Regions from separate parts of the Desulfurispirillum indicum S5 genome, predicted to be linked through region 1. Evidence: riboswitches for the same ligand, from Rfam matches in the RefSeq annotation. Region 1 holds a riboswitch; the other holds the start of a gene.
What was found. A riboswitch is a leader RNA that binds a small molecule or an ion and turns the genes downstream of it on or off. The one in region 1 is predicted to bind cobalamin.
Positions count from the first base shown of each region.

Region 2: it holds a riboswitch for cobalamin, as region 1 does, so the genes downstream of both, metE (5-methyltetrahydropteroyltriglutamate--homocysteine S-methyltransferase) here and SELIN_RS08295 (TonB-dependent receptor domain-containing protein) in region 1, are expected to answer to the same signal.

Region 1 is NC_014836.1:1,752,160-1,755,571, reverse strand. Features, by position in the region: gene SELIN_RS08300 (cobalamin-binding protein) at 1-250, opposite strand, end outside; gene SELIN_RS08295 (TonB-dependent receptor domain-containing protein) at 250-2,100, opposite strand; cobalamin riboswitch at 2,206-2,386, opposite strand; gene SELIN_RS08290 (hypothetical protein) at 2,727-3,368, shown strand; gene mltG (endolytic transglycosylase MltG) at 3,376-3,412, shown strand, end outside.
Region 2 is NC_014836.1:2,206,806-2,210,217, forward strand. Features, by position in the region: gene SELIN_RS10350 (Crp/Fnr family transcriptional regulator) at 1-159, opposite strand, end outside; gene SELIN_RS10355 (alpha/beta hydrolase) at 329-1,234, opposite strand; cobalamin riboswitch at 1,547-1,720, shown strand; gene metE (5-methyltetrahydropteroyltriglutamate--homocysteine S-methyltransferase) at 1,933-3,412, shown strand, end outside.

The sequences.
Region 1 (3,412 bases):
GGGGTTTGCGGCGCGCCTCGGCGGGATAGTCGCAGAAGTCGGTTACGCCGACCAATTGCCCATCGGCCCCGATGGCGAAGAGGATTTCCGTCACGCTGGGCACCAGGGAGACAATGCGCTGGGGTGGGCTGTCCAGCCGCACGCTGCGCCCCATATCATCAATCCACTGGCCCGCAAGGGCAGACCAGTGGAGGGTGGTGAGGCACAGCAGGACCAGCAGGGCCCGTATGGTGACAGTAATGGCGTTCATCAGAAGCGGTAACTGGCGTACAGATAGGCGCTGCGGCCGGGGGTGTTATAGGTCGCCACTTCCTCGTACTCCTTGTCCAGAACGTTTTCTATGCGAGCCTGCAAGAGCCAGTTGGGGGCAATGTCATACTCGCCCCGCAGGTGCAGCAGCCCATAGCCGGGCAGGCGCAGCGTGTTGGCCCCATCGTCGTAGCGCTCGCTGAAGCCCTGGGCCGTAACGCTCACGCGGGTTTTGCCGAAGTCGCCATCCAGGTTCACCGTCGCCATCTGCTCCGCGCGGCGGGCCAGAAGATTGCCCGAATCCCGGTCTTTGGGGTCCTGCAGGGTAATGGCGGCGCTGATGTTCCACTGGCTGGTCAGCCGGTAGCCCCCATCCAGCTCCATGCCGTCGATACGGGCGCGACTGATGTTCTCCGCTGGCCAGCCGCTGATCATATTGTCAATTTCCGTGCGGAAAAGGCTGGTGCGCCAGTAGGCATTCGGCAGGGACTGCTGCAGCGAAATCTCGTAACTGGTCGATTCCTCAGGTTTCAGGTCGGGATTGCCACCACCCCAGCCCCAGGGATCGGGGTAGTACAGCTCGTTAAAGGTGGGGGCGCGGAAGGCCGTACCGTAGTTCAGGCCCAGCTTGAGGTCATGGGGAAGGCGCAGGCCATAGCCAGCGTTGTAGGTGGTGTGGCCGCCGAACTGTTCGTTATCGTCGTAGCGCACACCCACCAGGATGCTGTGGTTCATGTGCTCCAGCTGGTACTGGGTGAAAAGGGCGCTGTTATCGCGGCTGCGCTCGTCGTAGTCCGTGTCGCTGCGCACCTTGTCCTTCGTGTAGTCGCTGCCGATGGTAAGCACGTCGCTGTCGCGCAGGAAGAGGTCGCCCTGCACGCTGAACTGCTGTTGTTTGGTGTCAAAGAGGCTGGAGAAAGTGCCATCCAGAAAGTTCTCCGAACGATCCTGGCTCTGGCTGGCCTGAACCGTCACACTGAGCGTATCAGTGGGCAGCAGGTGCAGGGTGAGGCCCAGGGCCTGCTGAATAAAGTCGGCAGAGTTCTGACTTGTGCCGTCATACTCGCTCTCACCCTCGGCATGCAACCCGGTGAATTGCAGGGAATTGCCCGGTGAAAACTCATGGCCGAAGCGCACACTCAGGGAATCCTCCCGGTAGCCATCCTTGTCCGGTTCATCGGGGGTATTGCCCCAGCCAAAAGCGTCGGGGACATCGTTCTTCTGGGCATCAATGCCGTCACTGCGCAGGTGCCCGATACCCAGGCTGTAGTGGCTGTTGCCGCTGGCCGTGGCAAAAAAGGCCCGCCCTTCAGCAGTGCCGTGGCTGCCACCGCCCACCGTGACCTCGCCCCGCGTACCGGCCTCGCCGCTGCGGGTGAACACCTGAATAACCCCACCCACGGCATCGGCCCCATAGAGGGTGGAGCGGGGACCGCGTACCACCTCGACGCGGTCAATCTGACTGAGGGGAATATACTGGAGGGAAGCGGCTCCCGTAGTAGCCGAACGAATGCGGATACCGTCAACCAGCACCAGGGTCTGGTTGGTGCTCGTACCCCGCAGATAGATACTGGTGTTTGTCCCCAGACCACCATCCTGATTCACCTGCACCCCCGGAATGGTCGCCAGCAAATCGGGCAGGCTCTGGTACTGGCCACGCTCAATCTCCTCGCGGGTGATAACCGTGACCGAAGCCAGGGTTTCATCCACGGTCTGGGCCGTGCGGGTGGCGGTGACGACGGTGGTCTCCAGTCTGACGGGGGTTGCCTCTTCGGCAAGGACGGATACCGCTGCAAAGGACATCAGTGATGCACTGATGGCAGCGGGATACAACAAGGAACCAATACGCATGAAAATGCCTCCTGTGTATCCCGGTTGTGGGGAGGACGCAGGAGGCGTTATGGCTGTGTTCAGCAATAGACCTGCAGCACCCACCTTCCATACCCGGGAAGGATAGTGTAGTGACCCTTTCCGGCAGGTCTCCTGGCTCACGATTCGTCCTCCGGATCGCCTTCCCGGCCCGTGGCCAGTGGCATGTGATCCCTTGTCGTCGCTTACAGTGGCGGGTCCGCGGGGGATTTACACCCCTCTTCCCTTTTCATCCACACCTGTGGACACCGGAAAAAAGCTCGAACAGCTTAAAGAGTGCAGCGGGGGGATGTCAAGTGCTCATCACACATGGCGCTTGAGTGCGGGTGGCAGGGAAACCGGAGAAGTGAACCATGGAAAGCACGGAGGGCACGAAAGGAACCGCGAATGGAAAGGCAGGGTCTCACCCCCGTTCGCTGCGCTCACGGGGGTCGCAAAGCCCGCCAAGGTAAGGCAAGGGAGATTAACCACGGAAGGCGGCACCAAAAGTGGGTGTCCTTTTATAGTAGTGTTCTCGTTTTAAACTGTCCTCTTGACGGGAAAGCTTACCTCATTACTTGCATTTTCCCCGATATTTCCCGTATCTTGGCGCGATGAAAATTGCACCCATGAACCATACCAACCAGGTATTCCTCCACTTCCGAAGCCAGGGCAGCAAAGTTGAGCGCTACGGACTGGTGGAGCATACCGGAGTCCAGGCCATTGCGGGAAGCCTCTTCCATGAATGGATAAGAACTCCCGAAACCTCTGACATTTCCTCACTGGAAGGCATTCCCTTCTGTTACAGCGAAAACATCTACTTTCTTCAGAGCGACGGACAGGTCACCCACCATAAATCCGCGGCCCACTTCCGGACGGATATCCTCGCGCCCTCCATGGGTGAACCAGTTCTCCATATTGCCCTGGTTTGCGGCAATCGATGCGGCTATGGCTCAAGCAGCCAGATGCGTATCCTGGGGTTCACATGGCTGGCAGACCACCAGTGCGCAGCCTCGCCCTGTTATGCTGCGCAGACGCTACAGCTTTCGAGCTTCCTTCTGTGTTTGGCTCCCAAAGCCCTGGAAGTGGAGACGACAGCAGGCAGACAAGTGCTTCCCTTCGACTCCGGGATGCTTTTTCCTCTGGCAGGACAGATGGGAAGTGCGTATACTTTTTACCCCGGAGATATCATCGCCCTGCCGGTTACTCCACCAGTTCCCCCTGTGACCGCCGTCTTCTGCGGCAGCCACAGAGAACCCCTGATCAGGTGAAACCCACATGAAAGCCCTTGTACTGACAGTGCTGGCCCTGCTGC
Region 2 (3,412 bases), 450 kb from region 1:
GTAGATAAAGTCGGGAGCCTCGTGAGGGCCGAAGAGGATGCCATTTTTGTCAGCTGTTCGCCGTTGACATCGCTCCAGGTAAGTGTCAAGCAGATCGGCGGGCAGCTCCGCCATATTCTTCATGGTGTGAAAACCCGAGTCGCTTTTGCCGCCGCGCACACGAAACCTCCTGCCTCTGCCTTCAGAAGACCGTACAGTGACACAGGCCGCCGGAGGAATCAACCACGGAACACGCAGACACGTGCGGGCTATCTCCTCTGCATATTCTGGCAACAGCAGCCATACCGGCTCCCGGATGGGATATCTGGGTTCTGCAGGTTCGCAGAGCCTATGGCAGCTCCTCTGCTGGCACGAGGGCTTCATTCAGAAAATTCACCAGCTGCCGCACCAGTTCCGGTGCCAGCGGCACATCCGGATTTTCATAGGAAATCCGCTGCGCCTGCGGATCGTCTTCAACCAGCTTGAGAATATGATTCATGCCGGGAATCACATGAAGCCGCGCGTCGGGATTCGCCGCCTGAAGCGCCTGAGCCTCAGCGACCGGCACCTGCATGTCGGTCTGCCCATGGAAGATGGCAACGGGAGTACTCAGTTTCTGCAGCTCCTCGGCAGGCTGGTAAGGAAACCAGGAGATCAGGTATGGCTGCACACTCTCACGGAACAGAAGGGCCAGTTCCTGCGGCACAACCGGCACCGTCTCCCCCATTTCGAGGGACCGGATAATCGCCGCCGCTGCACGCTCAAGATCCGTCGGCAAAAGCCCGGATAACTGGTGGCGCAGCAGATCTGCGGCACTTCCTGACGGGCTGGCAAGGGTGACACGGGCGCAGTGTGGCTGCTGCTGAGCTGCCAATATGCCGATCAGGGCTCCCTCGCTGTGACCGATAACCACAACACAGTCAAAACGCGAATCGGCGACAAGCATTTCCATCCAGCTGGCGGCATCCTGAACATAGGTGTCCAGCCGTAGCTGCGACTCATCCAGTGCCGCCTGGTTGCTGGCCCCGATGCCCCGCTTGTCATAACGCACGGAAGCATAGCCCGCACGCGCCAACTCCTCAGCCAGCATCTTCAGACTGTTGTTTCGCCCCGGCAGCCCCACGGTGTTTCCGTCGCGATCCGTGGGACCGGAACCAGCAATAATCAGCGCCACCGCCGCCGTTTTCCCCGCCGCTTCCGGCAACTGCAGGGTACCGCGCAGCGTACCCGTGGCAGTCTGCAGGTGAATATCCACAGCGTGGCTCCCAGCGGACACTTCGGCGTAAACTCCCAGGATCACTGAGAACACCAACAGAAAACGCAACACTTGTACACGGCGACCTGAAAAACTCAGAGAGCCCATGACACCTCCAGGCAAACATGCTTCCTAAGAAAATTCACCATACCTTCCTCCCTCGAGAATGTCCATGCCCGTAGAAGGCAGAACCACCAAAGCGTGACTCCAGGAATGGCACGCCATTCCAATTGCATTTTACCGGTTGACCTGCCATGCCAGAGTGCGGTATCCATAGAGACAGATGAGGGCAGATCCCGTATTACTGGTGAAAACCCTCCCTCCCATTACAGATTCGAGAGCAGGAAACGGAAGACGGTGAAAATCCGTCGCGGACGCGCCGCTGTAACCGGACACATGCTGCATGGTCACTGGATAGTTATCTGGGAAGGCCATGGAGCGAAAAAAGCCGGAAGCCAGAAGACGCCCTGTTCTCAGGCCTGACAGCACCTCGCGCCAGGGTGTAGAGCAGGGGTACACGAATTCTGCTCATGGCTGAACACCGCTGCAGATTCGCGATAACTCTTCCTTACACCCATTTCCTGCCAGCAGGGGATGGGTTTTGCGTTTTCTGCGTGTATGTCCGTCATCGGGAATATGCACGCTGAGCGCTGTCAGTGCCTTTACTTTGGGTACCAATTCCAGAAAAGGAGCTGACTATGCTGACGCACACACTTGGATTTCCCCGTATGGGTTCACGCCGTGAACTGAAAACCATTCTTGAAGCCTACTGGAAGGGAACAGCCACCCTGGAGAGCCTTCAGGCCGATGGCCGCGTTCTGCGCCGTCTGCACTGGCAACTTCAGAGGCGCGCCGGTATTGACCTGGTCCCCGTAGGAGATTTCTCCTTTTACGACCACATGCTCGACATGATCGCCATGGTGGGTGCAGTACCTGAACGCTTCCGCCGGGAAGGTGAACAGGCAGACCTGGACACGCGCTTCTTTATGGCACGTGGAGTGAGGGGCAATGCGAGTGCTCCAGCCATGGAAATGACGAAATGGTTCAATACCAATTATCACTATATTGTGCCGGAGTTCTTTCCAAAGCAGCAGTTCCGGCTCTCCAGCAGTGATCTTTTTGATCACCTTGAAGAGGCGATCCAGGCAGGTTTTCCCGCCAAGCCCGTACTCCCCGGCCCCTTCACATTTCTGGCCCTGGGCAAGGAGACGGTGGAAGGTTTTGACCGCTGGCAGCATCTGGATGCCCTCGTCTCAGTGTACGAGGCTATTCTCACCCGACTTGCCACTTGCTGCCAGTGGATTCAACTGGATGAGCCCATCCTGGCCAGTGATCTCCCCAGGGCGGCCCGTGCTGAATTCACGGCCGTATACAAGCGCCTGCAAAACGCGGCAAACCCGGCGCGGATACTGGTAGCCACCTATTTTGGCGGCCTGGAAGAAAACCTGGAACTGGCTCTGGATCTGCCTGTCACTGGCCTGCATGTCGACCTGGTAAGCGCGCCGGATCAGCTGCCCGCCCTCCTGAGCCAGTGGCCAACATCCAGGTATCTCTCTCTGGGGCTGGTGGACGGCCGCAATGTGTGGCGCACCGATCTTGACCAGGCACGCGAGGTGGCCGAATACGCGTCACAGTGGATTGGCGAAGAGCAGGTCATGCTGGGAACCTCCTGCTCTTTACTCCATGTTCCCGTTGACCTTGAACTGGAGCATGAGCTGGATCCGGAAATTTTCAACTGGCTTGCCTTTGCCCGCCAGAAGTGCGGCGAACTGAATCTGCTGCGCTCCGCCCTTGCCGGCGAACCAGTCGCGGCACCCTTCGAGGAGAATCGCCAGGCGTTGGCGGCACGGGCAGGCAGCAAACGCGTCAGGCGTCAATCCGTACGACACCAGATGGAAGCCCTCACCCCCGAAATCTCTGTGCGTCAGGAGACCTCTGATCAGCGGCGCATCGCCCAGAGTGAACGTTTCAACCTACCCCTGCTGCCGACTACGACCATAGGATCTTTCCCGCAGACACCGGAAATCCGGGCAGTCCGTCATCGCTTCCGCCAGGGGCACATAACCGCGGAAGAGTATCAACAGACGATCAAGGAATACATCTGTCAGGTCATTGACTTCCAGGAAGAGTCCGGCCTTGATGTTTTTGTGCATGGAGAATTCGAACGTACCGACATGG